One region of the Clostridium sp. RTP31139st1_H3_RTP31139_211217 genome, then DNA from elsewhere that is predicted to be linked to it. Evidence: riboswitches for the same ligand, from Rfam matches in the RefSeq annotation. Region 1 holds a riboswitch; the other holds the start of a gene.
What was found. Region 1 has a riboswitch for cyclic di-GMP ahead of ABUA17_RS03625 (NPCBM/NEW2 domain-containing protein). Riboswitches for the same ligand answer to the same signal wherever they lie in the genome.

Region 1 (9,923 bases):
ACTAAATTCATTGGATCGAATTCTTCTCTAAGTTTTATACTTATTGACTCTTGTTCTACGCTTAAACTTGGTGTTAAAGAATTTACTACTACTTCTTCTCCAATATTTAGTTTTTTATCATATGGTACAACAGTATAATTTACTGACTCTCCTATATTTGATTCTGTATCAACAAAACTATTAGTTGAAGTAAATCCTATTAATTCACCATCTTTAAATATTTCATAACCTAATACATCATCCTTAAACTCTTCATTAACGCTAAAAGATAATTTTATATTTTCATTTTCTTTAAGCACATTAACATTTAACTCTGGATTACTAGTAAATCCTTCACCATCATATTCTATATAATCATAGTTAGCATACCAAGTTTTTATATCAGGTTTTGGATATTGACTTAATAACTCTTTTGTCTCGTCAGAAACCCAGAATCCATGTCTTTCAAAATGCTCGCTTAAATCTAATTCTAAAGCTATACTAGAATATTTAGCTAACTGATTTAACTTATCATTTGCTGAATTTGTTGAATCTAAAACTATGTTGTTTTCTCTGTACTGGCTATTTAATTTCCCCCAATATCCTGGATATATCATTTCTAATTGCCAATAAACAGCTAAGTTTTCAAAATATCCTCCATCATAATAATAATTACTATCTGTTGATATAACATTTTTGAAAACATGACTTTCGAAAGGTATTCTTTTATTTGGATTATTATAATAATAAGAAGAATTTTGAGGTATCATATTATTTGTAACCTCACCTATAGTTCTTACTCCTATATCAAGCTTATGACCCATTTCGTGATCAACACCCCAGCCTCCTACACTAGTTAACATAGATACCATTACATCACTTTGAACACCTATATGCCCAGATGCAGCATACATATATCCAAATGGCTGAGCTAATCTTATATTCTCTCTAGTATACTTAATATCATTCTTTATGCTACTTCCATCCATACCTAAATATTCAAATATCATATCCATATGATCATCATACATATTTACAGTATTCATTGGACCAAATTCTTGGTTTATATAAGCCTCATATGCCCCTGTTGCAGTTCCTGTAAATACAAGATGATCTGAAACTATCTCTACAACATCTATCATTTTCCTATCCATAACATTAGGATTTTCTGCCTTGTCCGCATCAATTCTTGCTTTATAATCTTTTAGAAGCTCTAAGAACTCTTCTTCATCAGTATTTTTATCCATCATAGGGAACTGTTCACAACCAGATGCAAATCTTATAACTGGAGCTTTACTTTGTTGTTCTTCAGTATAAGGGTTTACTATATATACAGCTCCACCTGGAGTTACATCATGTCTATACCATCCATCATTTTGACTAACAGCAGGTACAGTTATTACATTTTTACCTATATGTAAACTTACTGTCCTTCCCCAACTTGCAAAACTTCCTTCTTGTTGTGAAAACATTAACTGTGGTAATGGTTGCCCTGGTTCTGCATCAACATATACTGTTATTGTTTCCCCTGCTCTAGCAACTACTCCAGTAGGCTGATTATTATTACCAAATCCAAACTTTAAATTACTATTGGCATGTGCATTTCTATCCCCATACTGTTCTGCGACAACAGTTTTAACAGTTTGTAAAGTACCATTTACAATATCCTTAGCCACTTGTATATCTTTTAAATAAACTGGTGCTAATGGATGTTCACTAATATCACTTTCAAGTTCTGCTAATTTTTCTATAGTATTGAATTCATTTGAAACAGTATCCATTAATCCATTTGTAAATAGTGTTTTCATTTTTTTAGATACTAAATCTTCTTTATATAATCTTATATCTGAAATTGATGCCCAGTTTTCACGCGCCTTATCAAATACAAATTTTACTCTTTTAGCTTTAGTTGCATCAAATTGTATTTCTAACATATCATTAGTTACTGTATAACTACCTTCTGTCACCTTTTGAAAATTATCTCCTGAGTCAACTGGCGATATATATATACTAAACTGCTCTGCAAACCCTTTTCCACCAGATCTTGATTTATAAGTTAATCTACTTATTACTTCTGCTTCTTCTAAGGTTAATATAACTTCATTCTTAAATGAATCACTATTAGGCTTTCCTGTTTCCCAATGAGTATTAGCATCTTCATCTATTGCATACTTTATTGCAGAACTAGCATATTGTCCTCCATTGTTACTTATACTTAAGTTTTTAACTCTATATACATCATCATATTCATTTATATAATCTGTATAAAATGGTTCAAATTTAGATACATTTGCAGTACCACTTTCAACTTGCCCAAATTCAATTAACTCTTTAGCTAAATTTAACTTTTCAATATATTCATCTTTAAATGGATGTCCATTAGATTCTGCTATTAAATTATTAATAGCTTCAATTGTTCCAAATTCAGGATTAACTTCATTCATTTTTTCATCTACAAATAATATATCTATTTTTTGATCTAATTCATCTGGCATATATAAACCAAATTCAGAAGCTAATGCCCAATTTTCATATCCCTTTTTATATACAAACTTTATTCTTCTTACTTCTGTTTCTTTAAATTTTATTTGCAAAGTATCTTTAGTCGTTATACTTGTAGATCCATCTGATATTTTCTCAAATGTATCCCCTTCAGAAGTTCTAGATCCATATATTTCAAACTCTTGTGCAAACCCTCTCGAAACTAGGCTTGTATACATTATTCTATCTATCGTAGTTAACTCATCTAAAGTTATTACCACTTCATTTGTATGGCTAGATGTATTTTGCTTACCTGAATGCCAATTTGTGTTTACATCTCCATCCATGGCTCTTGATATATCATTAGAGGCATATTGTCCACCATTAGTTGTTATACTTGTAACTTTTTCTAATGGTACCTTGAATAATTCATCATAACTTGCTAACCTTTCATCATTAAACGACTTAAAGTTAGATACCTTAGCCTCTGTAAATTCTAATACCTTTCCTTCTAATATTATTCTAGCATTATTAATATCTTCTGCTATTTCACTATATAAAGGATGTGTACTTGCTTCTAAATCAAAAGCTTCTAATTTTTCTAGTGTATTAAATTCTTCACTTAACTCATTCTTTGAATTATTAGTGAATATATTATTCATTTTATCTATTATGTTATCTTCTTTATAAAACATAAATTCAGATGCACTTGCCCAACCTTGATTAGCCTTTTTAAATACAAACTTTATTTTCTTAAATTCAGTTGCATCAAATTTTATTTCTACAACATCTCTTGTTGAATCTTTATACTCACCAGTAGCTACTAATTGAAAATCATCACTATCATCATTAGATGCATATATTTCAAATTCTTCAGCAAAGCCTTTTCCCCCTGCATCTGGTCTTGCTGCATAAACTATTCTATTTAATGTAGTTGCTTCTTTTAAATTAATTATGACCTCATTAGTAAAACTTGAACTATTAGGTGAGCCTGTTTCCCAATGAGTTTTGAAGTTTTCATCTATAGCTTTATCTATGGTGCTACTTCCATATTTCCCACCATTATTAGTTATAGATTCAATATTAGAATTATCCATTTTAAATACTTCATTATAACGCTCCAATAAATCGCTACCATATAAGCTAAATTTAGTTACAGTAGCCTCCTTACTTTCAGTTTCTTCCACCGCTCCATCAACTTGGATAGTATCATTTTGTTTTAATGTCTCTGCAAATACATTAACAGGTGTAGATAGTAAATTTGTTATTGTTGCAGCTAAAATTAGTGTTGATAATTTTCTTTTTAACATTTATTTTCCCCCCGAAATATTATTTCCCAAGAGAAGTACATTAAAAAAAGCTACTCTCTAAAGAGTAGCTAAAAATAAGTCTTAATAAAGATTAATATTTATCGAAAATGCTGTAAGGGTGCATTTACTTGAAAGTAAAGCACTTCAATGAAATATAAAAACTTTATTTACTTAAAAACAAAAAGTCTAATGTACTCTTTGGCAACTGGCTGACATAGTAATTAAACCTTAGTCCCTATAGCTTTGCGTCCTTAAATTTCTTTAAGTTTGCCTATTAAATTTTCAATAATATTGATAATCCTTAATATTATTTACAGTAAAATAATTACTATATAAATTATATCCCATTCTCATTAGCAATCTATTAAAAAGTATTAACTTTCATATTTTTCAACACAATTTTCATTAATAAATATTTATTTTCCTTTTATTCGACTTATATTCCATTTATACTATGCATACTTAACTAATATTAATTATTTTTTAAATTATTCTATTTCTTTTTCTTTCATGTGTTTTTTATGTTTACATCTGCCATGACTTTTCATATGTTCTCCATGTGCAATGTTTCCTCTCCACGATTTTAGCAACTTTGATAATATTACTTCTAATTGCTGTTGTTCTTCTTCATTTATCGCATTGAATAATTCCTTTGACCTATTTTTAAGTTCTTCTTCCTTTAGTAAAATACTTTCTTTACCCTTTTCAGTTATTGATATATTTACTTTTCTCTTGTCATTCTCATCTTTTTCTCTTATTATTAATTCTTTTTCCTCTATCTTGCTTAAAATTTCGCTTAAAGATCCTGAACGAATATCAATAATATTTTGTAATTCACTTTGTGTCATTGTGCCCTTTTCCAAAAGCACTCTTAATATACGTCCTCTTCCATGGTGACCACAATGTTTATTATTTAAAATAGTGCCACATTTCCCTATCATTAGCATAAGTCTCTCTTCTTGAGGTAATTTTTTAAATTCTTCACGCTTTTTAGACTGCTCTTTTAATTCCTTTACCTTTTCTTCTGTTATTTCTCCATTATTTAATAATCTTATGAACTTCTTTCCCCTACAGCATTTTAGTTCATTTACGTCACAACCTTTACCACATATTTGACATTTTTCATATTTAATTTCTTTATTCATATATATTCACTCCTTTTAGTTAGGTACCTTGTTATTTTCATTATACATCCTCTATATATTTTTATCAAGGTACCTAATTAATTTAAAAGCAAAAAAGAAGAAAATGCATTTTACATTTTCTTCTTTCTCTATTTATATTAATTTATTAAGCTTCTTCCTTAATTCCCATTATCCAAGTAGCTATAAATGCAACTGCACCCGCAATAACTAAACCAATACAGTAGTTAACCATTGTATCTGCTGTAGTAATTGCTATAGCTGGTAAAGCTGTAACACCAACAGCTGTCATCTTAACATGTGTAAATACTACATAAGCACCTGCTGCTGCTCCACCAATAGCCGCACCAATAAATGGTTTTCTATATCTTAAGTTTACTCCAAATATAGCTGCTTCTGTTATACCCATTGTACAACTTATTGCTGCTGGTAATGATATAGCTTTCATCTTCTTATTCTTAGTTTTGAAGTATACTGCTAAAGCTGCTCCACCTTGTGCAAAGTTAGCAACTGCCCATATTGGAAGTAATGTATTAAATCCTGTTGAAGCAATAAGTCCTAACTCAATAGCATGGAAGCTATGATGTATACCTGAAATAACTATAGCTGAATATAATCCACCAAAGATTATACCTGCAAATATACCAAAATTATTTAATGCATATTGTAAGAATATACTTATTCCATCACCAATCCAGTTAGCAAATGGTCCAACAACTACTAAAGCTAAGAATCCACTTAGTATTACTGTTATTAATGGAGTTAATAATATGTCTAACATATTAGGAACAATTTTTCTAACATTTCTTTCTATTATAGACATTAGGAATATTACAAATAATATTGGTAATACAGTTCCTTGATACCCCTTTAGAGGCATATCAATAATTCCAAATACAGACATTGTTTGAGCTACAGCACCTGATTGTTGTTCCCAAGCATTCATTAATGCTGGGTGAATCATTATACCAGCAACAGTTGCTGCTAAGTAAGTATTACATTTAAATACTTTTGCTGCACTGATAGCAACTAATATTGGTAAGAAGTTAAATGCTGCACTACTAAACATATCAAGTAGTGTCCACCACCAAGTTCCCTCAGCAGAAATACCAAACTTAGAGCATAATCCCATAATTCCCATTAATAATCCTGAAGCAACGATTGCTGGAATTATTGGTACAAATATATCTGATAATAATTTAGCTAATTTTTGAAGTGGATTTAATTTTTCTGCTCCTGAATGTTTAACATCTTGAGTACTCATTTCAGTTATCCCACAAATTTTAATTAATTCAGCATAAACTTTATTAACAGTACCTTGTCCTATAATAACTTGAAATTGTCCACCATTAATAAATGCACCTTTTACGATATCTAACTTCTCTAACTCTTCTTTGTTAGCTAAACTTTGATCTTTTAATACCATTCTTAATCTTGTCGCACAGTGTGCTGCACTTGCAATATTTTCTGAGCCACCGATATATTTTAATATATCTTGAGCAGCATCATAATACTTGTTAGATCCCATTTTTTAATCCTCTTAAATATTTTTATGTTCTTATATTTACCTTGCCATAAAGGCCTTATTCATTTTATGGTAATGTTCCCACGACACTCATAAAAAAAATGTGGTAATGTTCCCACTCTTTCCATAAATAAATATTTCTCGTTTTCATATCATCTTGTGCATTGTGATTAAATTTATTATTAATTCAAAATTTAATATGATTATATAATTTTATTTTGTATAAGTCCATAGTTTATTTATAATTTTATACTAGAACTTTTTACCTTATTATTAATTAAAAGTAGTTTTACAGGGGAATATTCCCATATAATCCCTTTGTAAAACCTTTTCATATTTTTATTATACACTATTTCTTTCGACAAGTAAACATTTCAATTTTACTTTTTTTACTACAGAATTATTTTTTTCTATCTTACTATCAAGCTCTTCTAAAATTATCTCTGCTGATTTTCTTCCAGCCGTTTTATAATGATAATGTACAGTTGTAAGTCTCGGTCTTATAACTCTAGAAATTTTAGAATCTCCCATTCCTACCACTGCTACATCATCCGGAACCTTATAATCGTTGTCTATTAGATACTCTATTGCACCTAAAGCTAAATTATCAGTTACAGCAACAATGGCTGTTGGAACATCTTCCCTCTCCATCATCTCTCTAGTTAATATATATCCACTCTTCTCATCAAAATCACCACTCTTAATGTTTTCATAATTTATCTCAATATTATTATTTTTTAATGTCTCTATATAAGCTTGCTTTCTATAAAGCCCAACAGCTTTATCCTCTTCATAAACTCCAATATATCCAATTTTTTTATGACCTTTTGCAATCAAATAATTAGTTATATCTTCTGTTGCTTGAAATTCATCAAAATATACAGATGGAAATTTTTCAATATCTTGTGCAACAACAACTATTGGAACCTCTAAATCTCTTATAACTTCTATATGCTTATCTGTTACCTTCGTTGCCATAAATATTATTCCATCAACTTGATTTGATTTAAATATATTAAGGTATTCTAATTCTTTTTCTATAGATAAATTTGTATTTGCTATCAAAATATCATATCCATTAGGAGACAAAACCTCTGTAATACCTTCAACTACTCTTGCCGGAGTTTCACTGCTTATTTTAGGAACTATTACCCCTATTAAGTTCGTCTTTTTAGTTCTCATACCTTTTGCTTGTCTTTGAGGTGTAAATCCTGTTTCTTCAAGTACTTTTTTTATTTTTTCTCTAGATTCAACGCTTACATATCCATTATTTAAATATCTAGATACTGTAGATTTTGAAACACCTGCTAATTTTGCAATATCAATTATGTTTAACGCCATTAGCTATCCTCCCTATATAATGAATATTTATAAATTATCTATTACATTTTAACATTCTTTAAGAATTTTATCACATTATTCTTAATATTCTTCAGTAATAATTATAAATAAAACTACTTCTGCTTTACTTTACTAAATTACCTATATAACTTTACCTAAGTAAACTTAATATTTAGATATATATTTATTATAGGAATATTTTCAAAATTATTCTTATATATTAAAATAATTGTTCTTTTTTGTTTGGTAAATAATTCTTTTATAAATTGATAATACTATAAATAGATCTTTTTGCTAAATGTACTTATATTACCTTAATTATATATGTATATTTGGTAATTGTTTATAATAATTAAGCTTATGTATTTTTACTTAAAGGAGTGATTTTATGCTTCCCATAGATAAAAACAATAAAGTCAAAGTTAGAAATAATATTTTAATGATAGGATATTACTTATTAGTAATTGGATTGTTTGCTTACTTCTTCTTTTGCATAGGTAAGATTCCTCCTAGTAACTATATTTCACAAAACAACATTTTAAGTAGTGTTGCTGCTAGCGCTGATATTGATAGCATTGAATCAAGAAATAACCTTTATACTAAAACTACTACCCCTGATGAAGAAGCTCTAACTAAGTTTATTTCATCAGCTTTTAATGAACGTAATAATAGCTTTTTAAACGGTAATGTATCAAGATTATACAATTATTATGGAACTTCAGAAGCCAATGGGAAATATTCATTAGAATATGAATTTAAGAGAATAGCTTACTTGAGAGATTGGTCAATAGAAAGATCTATAATTTTTACTTCTATTAGTTCATCTGTTATTATTAATAAAATAAATAGAAATGATAATAAAATAATAGTCAACTTAGATGAATACTATAATTTTAATTATCTTCATAATAAACAAGTAACTTCAAATAAATTTTCCTTTACTATCCCTCACATAATGACTATTTATTCTTATAATAATGAAGATGGTGAAGAAAACTTTATTATTGATAAAGATTATTATAGTGATATTTTCAATGATGATTTAAATGATTATGATTTCACACTAACCGAAACTTCTTTACCTTATACTAAAAGAATAAATCCTGATTATAATGTTTCTAGTAGTTTTAATAAAGATGATGTCATAAGATTTGATAAATCACTATTTACTGATCACAAAGCTATAATATCTGGATACGATTCAAATGGATATCCTTTAATAGATAGTAATTTATTTAATATAACCAATATGCCATTTGATTTAGGTTGGAAAGAGAAAAATATAAAATTATCATATTAATAAAAGGTTAGGCACTGCCTAACCTTTTATTAATATCTATTACTTGCTTTCATTTGACGTTCAATATCTCTCTTAGCTGCTTTTTCTAACATTGAATCTCTCTTATCGTAATTTTTCTTACCTTTACAAATCCCAAGAGCTACTTTAACTCTACCATTTTTAAGGTATAAAGATAACGGAACTAATGTATAACCATCTCGTGAAACTAATCCTGCTAATCTTCCTATTTGTTCTTTATGAAGTAAAAGCTTTCTTGCTCTTAAAGGATCAACATTAAATATATTACCTTGCTCATAAGGACTAATATGCATATTTAAGATAAATACTTCACCATTTCTTACATCTGCATAACAATCTTTTAAGTTACACTTTCCACCTCTAATAGATTTAACTTCTGTTCCTACTAACTCAATTCCTGCTTCAATTGTTTCTTCAACAAAATAATCATGACGAGCTTTTCTATTTTCAGCTAAAGAATTACTATTCTTAACTCTTGCCAATCTTCTCACCCACTTTTTACTTACACGTTTTTTCTTAATTATATCAAGAACTACCAATAATCACAATATATCTAGTTACCTCATGTAATTACGAAAAAAATAAATATTATTCGTTAAATTCCTCTTCTGGTTCAGTTGTAGTTTCTGTATTTTCTATTTCTTCAGGTTTTGTTCCAAATTCTTTTTTTACTTCAGCTATTATTGATGCTGTTTCTTCACTTGGTACAATTTCTTCAAGATTTTGTTCGCTATCTAAAATATCAAAGAAAACTTCTCTATTATCTATATCAACTCTAGAACATTTAACTTTTACAGAATCTCCAAGTCTATAAACTTTTTTATTTC
Region 2 (9,923 bases), on a different contig from region 1:
TAACAGGTATATCTTCAGGAGCATGTGTAGTTACAGTTTTCTTTATGGTATTTATACCAAGTGTAACTAACTTAAGACCTATATTTGGATTCTTTGGAGGATTAGTATGTTGTGTGATTATTTATTTTATGGCATATAAAAATGGGTTATCACCAATAAGAATTGTACTTGCAGGTGCAGCTTGTAATGTATTATTAAGTGGACTTTCATCAATGATTACTGTTAGTGCAGGACTTGGAGCGAGCAATATTCAAAAATGGATGATGGGAAGCCTGGCTACAGTTAATTGGAGTAATGTAAAGATATTATTAGTTTATTCAGTTATAGGAATAATTACAGCATTATTATTAAGTAAGATATGTAATATATTAGCGCTTGGAAGTAAGAATGCGAGAAGTTTAGGATTTAATTCAGATTTATATATGATAATAGTTACTGCTGTAGCAGTATTCTTAGCAAGTATATCAACAGCAATTGCAGGGGTTATATCTTTCGTTGGATTAGTTGTTCCTCATGTTTGTAGAATAATTATAGGATCAGACCATAAATATTTAATCCCATGTAGCGGAATAGTGGGAGGATTCTTAGTCTTATTTGCTGATACTGTTGGAAGAATGGCCATGAGGCCTAATGAAATACCGGTTGGAGTAGTAACAGCTATATTTGGAGCACCATTTTTCTTATATCTTTTAAGAAGGAGTGACTTAAAATAATGATAAAAGCAAAGGATTTATACTTCTCTTATGATAAAGATAAGAGTTTTATTACTAAGTTAAATGTTGAAATAGAAAAAGGAAAAATAACAACTATATTAGGTCCTAATGGTAGTGGTAAATCTACCTTGTTAAGTATATTTGCAGGATTAAATAAGCCTACTTCTGGAGACGTAAGCATTAAAGGTAATTCTATAAAGTCATTAAAGCAAAAAGATTTGGCAAAAGAAATCGCCACAGTTCATCAGCAAAATACAGTTCCTAGTGATATTACGGTTAAAGAATTGGTGTCTTATGGCAGAATACCTCATAAAAAGTATTTCCAAGGAAATAACGAAAGTGATGATGAAATAATAGAATGGGCAATAAAAAGAACAGGCTTACAAAGTTTAAAAGACAAAGCTGTTATGAGTATGTCGGGTGGAGAAAGACAAAGAGCTTTTATAGCAATGGCATTAGCGCAAAAAAGTGAAATTTTATTTTTAGATGAGCCTACAACATATTTGGATATTTATCATCAAGTTGAAATACTAGAACTTGTTAAAGAGTTAAATGAAGAAAGTAACTTAACTGTTGTTATGGTATTACATGATATTAATCAAGCTATAAAATATAGTGATAATGTTATAGTTATGAAGTCAGGACAAGCAATAGCAAGTGGTAAGGCAAATGAGGTTATAAATATGAATTTACTTAATGATGTTTATAAAATTGGTGGTTTCATTAATGAAATGGAAGAAGAAACGGTATTTGTACCATTAAAATTATAATTAGAGTAAAGGAATGTATAATATGAAAAGTAAAAAAAATAAAATATTAGCTGCTACTGCTTGCGGTGTTATAGTAACTTCAATAGGAGCAAGTTTTTTATTCAATAAGCCTAATGAGGATAAAGCAGAGGATATAAAAAAAGATATTGAAGAAATTGAGAATAACGAAACAGAAGAGCTTGCTGAAGAAATAGAAAATACTGAAGAAAGTATTGAAAATATAATTGAAGAAGATAACAATGAAGAGGAAGTAAATATAGCTATTAGTGAAAGTTCATAATCAAACAATAATACTGATAACAGTACTACAAGTAATGCTACAAACAATTCTAATACAGCAACTTCACAAAGTACTACAACGAACAATAGTACAAGTAATTCACAAGCAGGAAATGCTATAGTTGAAGAAGTGAAAGATGAAGTAAGCAATAATGGTGGAGGGTCAAGTTCAACGACTAATGATAGTGTGGAAAGTACATCTAAATATAAGGATGGTACTTATTCAGGGTCAGCAACAGGATTTGCAGGAACGCTACAAGTTAGTGTACAAATATCTAATGACGTAATAACAGGTATTACTGTTATTAGTCATAATGATACGCAAGGAATTTGTGACAGAGCAATAGAAGAAATTCCGGGTAAAATAATATCAAGTCAAAGTACTAGTGTTGATGTAGTTTCAGGAGCATCATATACTAGTAAAGGAATAATAAATGCAGTAAATGATGCATTAAGTAAAGCTTAATTTAAGTAAGAGGTAAGAGATAAGAGGTAAGAGTTTAAATGGTAAACTTTTACTTATTAACTATTACCTCTTACTTTACTATGTGGCATAATTATTTTACATATTAAAATTGATTTATAAGATAAATAATAAATGCTATAAATTTTGCATTAAGTAATTTTCAGTCTTTTAGAAAAACTAATACTAACATTAATTTATAAAATGATAGTTTATATATAAAATATTAAGGAGAGTAATAGTTATATGAAATATTTTGTAGAGAAAGAAGATTTTATATTTAATACACGAGTATATCAAAAAATATGTTATGACAATAATGATATTAAAACGAAAGAGATAGAAGAAATAGCTGAAAAGGCTACTAAATTAATGAGGCAATTTGAAGAAAAATTAAGTTTTTTTTATGAGAGTAGTGAAGTAAGTAGTATTAATGAAAATGCATCAAACGGCTTTATAAAAATTTCTAATGATACTTTTGAAATATTAAAAAAATCAATTTATTATTCTAAATTAACCAATGGTATATTTGATATAACTATTGCACCTTTAGTTAAAGCATGGGCAATAAATAGTGATAATCCTACAATCCTAAGCAAAGAAAAGATTGATGAATTAATTGATTTAGTTGATTATGAAGATGTTATTTTAAATAAAAATAATTCAACAGTAATGTTATTAAGAAAAAATCAAAAAATAGATTTAGGAGGAATAGCTAAAGGATATATTGCCGATAAAATAATTGATTTTTATAAAGAAAATAATATTGATTCGGCCATAATAAATATAGGTGGTAATATAAAAGTATTAGGGCAAAAGGATGAAAATAGTTTTTGGAGTATAGGTATATATGAGCCAAAAAAACATAGTGAAAAAATTATATGCTCAATTGAAGCAAAAGACAAGTCAATAGTTACATCTGGTGGATATGAAAGGGCATTTAGTTATAATGGAGAATTATATTGTCATATATTAAATCCTAAAACTGGTTATCCTATAAAATCAGATTTAAAATCAATTACGATAGTAAGTGATAAATCAATAGATGGAGATTCGTTATCAACTCCTTTATTTATTATGGGTAAAAATAAGGCTTATGAGTTTATGAAGAAGCATAATATTAGTGGAGTAATGATTACAGATAAAGATGAAATAATAGTTACTAAGAATTTGTTAGAAGGATTTAAATTATTTGAAGATTATAAAGTATTAGCCTTTTAATAAGTTTATAGTTTGATTATTTAGTAGTGAAATAAAAAGTGAAGCTCTTATAGTTATGTATGTTATAAGGGGGATTTTAAAGTTATGTAGTTAAGTATTTCGAATTAATTGAAAATATTAATATAATAAAAAGTATATGAATAATATGATAATGTGAAAATTAATATACGTAGATTATTTTTAATACAATTCTAAATAGCCTTAGATGTAATTTATAATACAAATTATGGATAAACAACCATTGATTCACTGGATGGGGGTTGTGGACTAAGTAATTTTTGTATAGTATTATGTTTTAAGTAAGATAAAAAATAGAAGCTATGATGTATATTCTGTATATGGGCACTTGGAATGTATTGAGTTATTAGTGCAACCGGCTATAATCTAAATTTTTAGATAATAGCCGGTTTTTATATTTGCAAAAATATAAACAAAAACGAAAGAAGAATGGGAAATAAAAATGAAAAAATTTCTAAAAAGTAAAAGCTTAAGCTTTATTGTTACGTGTATGTTTATGGTTACATTTATTGTGCCAAGCATAAATGTATATAGTGAAGAAATGTTAAGTTATTTACCCACAGGATTTACTAATGTAGCTATTGGAAAAAATAATGCTAATAATGGAAATGTCAATTTTGACAAAGATACAAAAGTACTAACTGTAACTGGTTCTGGAAATCAAAATAGAAAACAATTATGTTGATAATAATGTTACAAACTTTACAAATTACTTCTATAAGGTAATTGCTGCAAATGAAGAGGGAACAAGTAATGATTCACAAATTGTAAGAGCATTACCTAACAATAGTAATCCATTAAATCTTCAATATGAAGAAAATGCTGCAAAGTTTACTATGACCGAAGAGCCAAATGATACTGTATTTAGTTCAAAGGTAAACATAGCAGGATATACAGATAAAGATGGAACAATAACGATAAAGCAAAATGGAAAAGTTTTAATTGATTCAGAAGCAAAAGCTACAAATGAGGTTTTTGAAGTATCAATTAAATTAAATCAAGGTAGAAATGATATACAAATATATCAAACAACTAATGATGGTAAGACAACTTTAAAAAGCTATAATATAGTTTATTTAACTAATGATGGATATGATATAGTTGTAGATAGTAAATATGATGGTAAGTCAGGTGAATTAGTAAATGATAAGCAGACTTATAGTACAGTTACTGAAGCAATTAATTCAATAAGTACAAAAAATACTGAAAGAAAAGTTATATTAGTTAAGAATGGAACTTATGAAGAAAAGGTAACAATTCAATCACCTTATATAAGTTTAATTGGTGAAGATAGTGAAAAGACTATATTAACGTATGATGCAGCTAATGGAACTATAAATCCTAATACAGGAAAAAATTATGGAACAAGTGGAAGTGCATCTATAACTGTTAAATCAAAGGCTATAGGCTTTACAGCTGAAAATTTAACTATAGAAAACTCATTTGTAGAACAAGGAAATAATAATGAGCAAGCAGTTGCGTTAAATAATCAAGCAGATGAAAGTATTTTTATTAATACTAGATTTATTGGAAATCAAGATACCTTACTAGCAGATGCAAGTGCATCAGTTCCAGCAAGACAATATTATTATAAATGTTACATAGAAGGTGATGTTGATTTTATATTTGGTCGTGCACAAGCTGTGTTTGATGATTGTGATATTGCATCAGTAAATAGAGAATCAACTACTAACAATGGTTATGTAACAGCAGCAGATACTTGGGATAAAGATAACTATGGATATTTAATAATGAATTCAAGATTAATAGGACTTGATGATATAGCTGATAGTACTGTTTCATTAGGTAGACCATGGAGACCAAGTAGTCAAACACAACCAATGACTCCAGCAGTTACTTATGTAAATTGTTATATGGGAGATCATATAACAACAAAAGGATGGGACGATATGGGAGATTCATTAGCAGCAACAGCTGATTTTAGTGAATTTGGAAGTTTTGGACCAGGTGCAAAATTAAGTGATACTAGAAAAGTATTATCTGTTGATGAAGCTGCAAAGTATACATTAGAAAAGGCATTTGGATCAAGTGCTGCAACAGTAAATGGTGAAGCTGCATTTAAAGATAATTGGAATCTTAGATCAGAGGAATCAAGTATTAATATACATGATCTTTATGGCAAATTTGTACCTGTTACATCATTAATAATAGATGTTAATGAAATGATGTTAACAGTTGGGGATAAAAAAATAATTATATCTACAGTAGGACCAGAAGAAGCTACTGATAAGACTGTAACATTTGAATCAAAAGATAATAATGTCGCTACAGTGGATGAAAGTGGAAATGTAGAGGCTATAGGGGTTGGTACTACAGTAATAACTGTAAAATGTGGTGATATTGAAGTAGAATGTAAAGTAACAGTTAATCCAAAATTAACAGTAATAAATAGTGCTCCAATGATATCAGCAGAAGATGTAACAATAAATGTTGGAGACAACTTTGAAGTTATGAACAATATTACTGCAACTGATAAAGAAGATGGAGATATAACATCAACTATTAAAGTTATAGAAAATACAGTGGATACAACAAAGGCTGGAGAATATAAGGTAGTATATAAAGTTATAGATAGTGAAGGTGCGAGCACAACTAAGACTATAACAGTAACTGTACAAGAAGTAATTAATGATTCAGTAGTTGTAGAGCCGGAAAATACTCCAGAAAATAGTGGAGACAATAATACAAGTAATAATACCAATGGCAATAATGAAAGTAACAATGATGCAAACAATAGTAATAATGTAGATAATTCAAATTCATTACCACAAACTGGTGATAATTCTGCAGCTATAGTAGTAATATTAGCATTGGTTGTTATAGTAGCTGGTGTATTTATGTTTAAAAAGAAGAAATAATGTTTAAAAAGGTATAAGAAAACTATTATGTAGTTTTCTTATACCTTATTTTTTTATACAAATTTATAAATCATCAACATCTTGTTCTTCGCCATATCTTACAGTTCCTTCAGAACTAAAGCTATCATTAGGGTCTTTTTCTATAAAATATCCATCATTAGGTTCTTTAGAATTTTTAGCAAATTTAGTGCAGGATTTCATTTGAACATCTTTTAAATCAGATATATTTTTCATTTTACTCATAGAAATTACTCCTTTGATATTTAAAATATTAACATTAGTATAAGTAAATATTATTAAAAATAAACACAATTTTAAAATTTAATATAACATATGTCTAATTTTGATAAGTATTTTAACTTTACTTTAAGGTTTTAAAATTCCATAAAATAAAAGATTCACATAAAAAATAAAACTTCGTAATGTTAATGAATGTATATTGAAGACAATCTAAGCATAAGGAATTAGTAACTACTTTATTATATAAGGAGGATACTATGGATTTTAAAGAAATAAAATTAAAAGCTGAAGGCTATAAAAAGGATATGAGTAGATTTTTAAGGGACCTAATAGCTATACCTGGGGAAAGTTGTGGGGAAGAAGAAGTTATAAAAAGAATATATAAGGAAATGGAAAAGTTAGGATTTGATAAGATCGTAATTGATGGAATGGGCAATATTTTAGGATATATGGGTAATGGAGAAAAATTGATAGGATTTGATGGCCATATTGATACAGTTGGATTAGGAGAATTGAGTAATTGGAAATTTGATCCTTATAAAGGGTATGAAAATGATGAAGAAATAGGTGGAAGAGGAGCTTCTGACCAACTAGGTGGAATTGTAGCAGCAACTTATGGAGCAAAAATTATGAAAGACTTAGGGCTTTTAAGTGATAAATATACTGTATTGGTAACAGGAACAGTTCAAGAAGAAGATTGTGATGGGTTATGCTGGCAGTATATTTATAATGAGGATAAGGTAAGACCAGAATTTGTAGTAATTACAGAACCAACAAATGGGAATATATATAGAGGGCAACGTGGACGAATGGAAATAAGAGTTGAGGTAAAGGGAATATCATGTCATGGTTCAGCACCTGAACGTGGAGATAATGCCATTTATAAAATGTCGGATATACTTCAAGAAGTAAGAATGTTAAATGATAATCTTCATTATGATGAATTTTTAGGTAAAGGAACAATAACCGTTTCAGAGATATTCTTTAGTTCGCCTTCAAGATGTGCAGTGGCAGATATGTGTGCAATTTCATTAGATAGACGATTAACAGATGGTGAAACTTATGAAATGGCGTTAGAAGAGGTAAGAAATTTACCATTTGTAAAAAAATATAATGCTAAAGTAACAATGTATAAGTATAAGAGGCCAAGCTATACAAAAGTTGTTTATCCAACGGATTGTTATTTCCCAACATGGGTAATTCCAGAAGAAGCACCTGCAACAAAAGCTGTAGTAAAGGCTTTTGAAGGAATGTATGGAACTCCAAAGATTGATAAATGGACATTTTCAACTAATGGAGTATCTATAATGGGTAGATTTGGTATACCTTGTATTGGATTTGGGCCAGGAAAGGAAGAAGAAGCACATGCTCCTAATGAAAAAACTTGGAAAGCTGATTTAGTTAAATGTGCAGCAGTTTATGCTGCAATACCAACTATTTATTGTAATAACAAATAATAAGGAGATATTAGGGATGGAATTGATGGAAACATTTATTAATAAATTAAATGAATTAAATTTTAAAGAGATGTATAATAACGATTTTCTGTTAACATGGGAAAAAACTGATGATGAAATAAAGGCTGTTTTTACAGTTGCAGAGGCTTTAAAAAGATTAAGAGAAAATAATATATCTCCTAAGATTTTTGATAGTGGATTGGGAGTTTCGCTTTTTAGGGATAACTCAACTAGGACAAGATTTAGTTTTGCTTCTGCCTGTAATTTACTAGGACTTAAAGTACAAGATTTAGATGAAGGAAAATCACAAATTGCTCATGGTGAAACAGTAAGAGAAACTGCTAATATGATTTCTTTCATGTCTGATGTAATAGGAATTCGTGATGATATGTATATAGGTAAAGGAAATACTTATATGAGAACTGTATCAGAAGCAGTTAGAGAGGGTTATAAAAGTGGGTGCCTAGAGCAAATACCAACTTTAATTAATCTTCAATGTGATATAGACCATCCAACACAAGTTATGGCAGATACTCTTCATTTAATTAATGAATTTGGAGGAATAGAAAATTTAAAAGGTAAAAAGGTTGCTATGACATGGGCATATTCACCATCATATGGTAAGCCTTTATCAGTACCACAAGGGGTAATTGGTTTAATGACTAGATTGGGGATGGATGTAGTATTAGCACATCCAGAAGGATATGAAGTAATGAATAGTGTTGAAGAAATAGCTTATAAAAATGCTAAAGCTTCAGGTGGATCATTTACAAAAACTAATTCTATGAAGGAAGCATTTAAAGATGCAGATATAGTCTATCCAAAAAGCTGGGCACCTTATATAGCTATGGAAAAGCGTACAGATTTATATGGAAAAGGTGATAGTAATGGAATAAATGAGCTAGAAAAAGAATTGTTATCTCAAAATGCAAAACATAAGGATTGGCAATGTACTGAGGAATTAATGAAGACTACTAAGAATGGAAAAGCTATTTATCTTCATTGCTTACCAGCTGATATTAGTGGAGTAAGTTGTGAAAGTGGTGAGGTTGAAGCTTCAGTATTTGATAGATATAGGAATTTATTATATAAAGAAGCAAGCTATAAGCCTTATATTATTGCTTCTATGATTTTCTTAAGTAAGATGAAAAATCCACAAGAAGCATTAAGAAATTTAGAGATAAGAGGAATAGAAAGATATTTGAAATAAAAATATCTTTTACTATAGAAAATATCAATTAGCGAAATAGATATAAGTTTATGGATAGTAAAGGTGGTGAATATAATGAAAAAAAGGATAGTTATTGCGCTAGGTGGAAATGCATTAGGGGATACATTAGAAGCGCAAATGATAGCAGTAAAATCAACAGCTAAAGCAATAGTTGACTTAATTGAAGAAGGGGATGAGGTAATTATATCTCATGGAAATGGTCCTCAAGTTGGGATGATTAATAGTGCAATGACTGAATTTCATAAAACAAATATGAAATATTCTATATGTCCAATGTCAGTGTGCGTAGCAATGAGCCAAGGATATATAGGGTATGACTTACAGAATGCAATAAGGGAAGAGTTATTAAATAGAAATATAAATAAAGGTGTAGCAACTATAATTACCCAAGTTGAAGTTGATGAAAGAGACAAAGCATTTGAAAATCCAACTAAGCCAATAGGCGCCTTTATGACTAAAAAGGAAGCAGATAGCATTGTAAAAGAGGGTAAGAAGGTTATAGAAGATAGTGGTAGAGGATATAGAAGAGTTATAGCATCACCTAAACCTATTCGAATAGTAGAAATTGAAACGATAAAAGCGCTAATAGAAAATAATCAAGTTGTAATAGCTTGTGGAGGTGGAGGTATTCCTGTAATTTCTAAAGGCAATC

Region 2: another riboswitch for cyclic di-GMP. It lies ahead of ABUA17_RS13530 (hypothetical protein); the one in region 1 lies ahead of ABUA17_RS03625 (NPCBM/NEW2 domain-containing protein).

Annotation. Positions count from the first base shown of each region.
Region 1 is NZ_JBCOAB010000005.1:20,840-30,762, reverse strand. Features, by position in the region: gene ABUA17_RS03625 (NPCBM/NEW2 domain-containing protein) at 1-3,770, opposite strand, end outside; cyclic di-GMP riboswitch class I at 3,968-4,052, opposite strand; gene ABUA17_RS03620 (MarR family winged helix-turn-helix transcriptional regulator) at 4,259-4,915, opposite strand; gene ABUA17_RS03615 (sucrose-specific PTS transporter subunit IIBC) at 5,061-6,440, opposite strand; gene ABUA17_RS03610 (LacI family DNA-binding transcriptional regulator) at 6,780-7,778, opposite strand; gene ABUA17_RS03605 (amidase domain-containing protein) at 8,167-9,078, shown strand; gene smpB (SsrA-binding protein SmpB) at 9,108-9,578, opposite strand; gene rnr (ribonuclease R) at 9,685-9,923, opposite strand, start outside.
Region 2 is NZ_JBCOAB010000035.1:13,150-23,072, forward strand. Features, by position in the region: gene ABUA17_RS13505 (FecCD family ABC transporter permease) at 1-713, shown strand, start outside; gene ABUA17_RS13510 (ABC transporter ATP-binding protein) at 713-1,483, shown strand; gene ABUA17_RS13515 (hypothetical protein) at 1,506-1,763, shown strand; gene ABUA17_RS13520 (FMN-binding protein) at 1,893-2,228, shown strand; gene ABUA17_RS13525 (FAD:protein FMN transferase) at 2,472-3,446, shown strand; cyclic di-GMP riboswitch class II at 3,751-3,834, shown strand; gene ABUA17_RS13530 (hypothetical protein) at 3,907-4,149, shown strand; gene ABUA17_RS13535 (pectinesterase family protein) at 4,301-6,343, shown strand; gene ABUA17_RS13540 (hypothetical protein) at 6,407-6,586, opposite strand; gene ABUA17_RS13545 (YgeY family selenium metabolism-linked hydrolase) at 6,841-8,040, shown strand; gene ygeW (knotted carbamoyltransferase YgeW) at 8,057-9,250, shown strand; gene arcC (carbamate kinase) at 9,326-9,923, shown strand, end outside.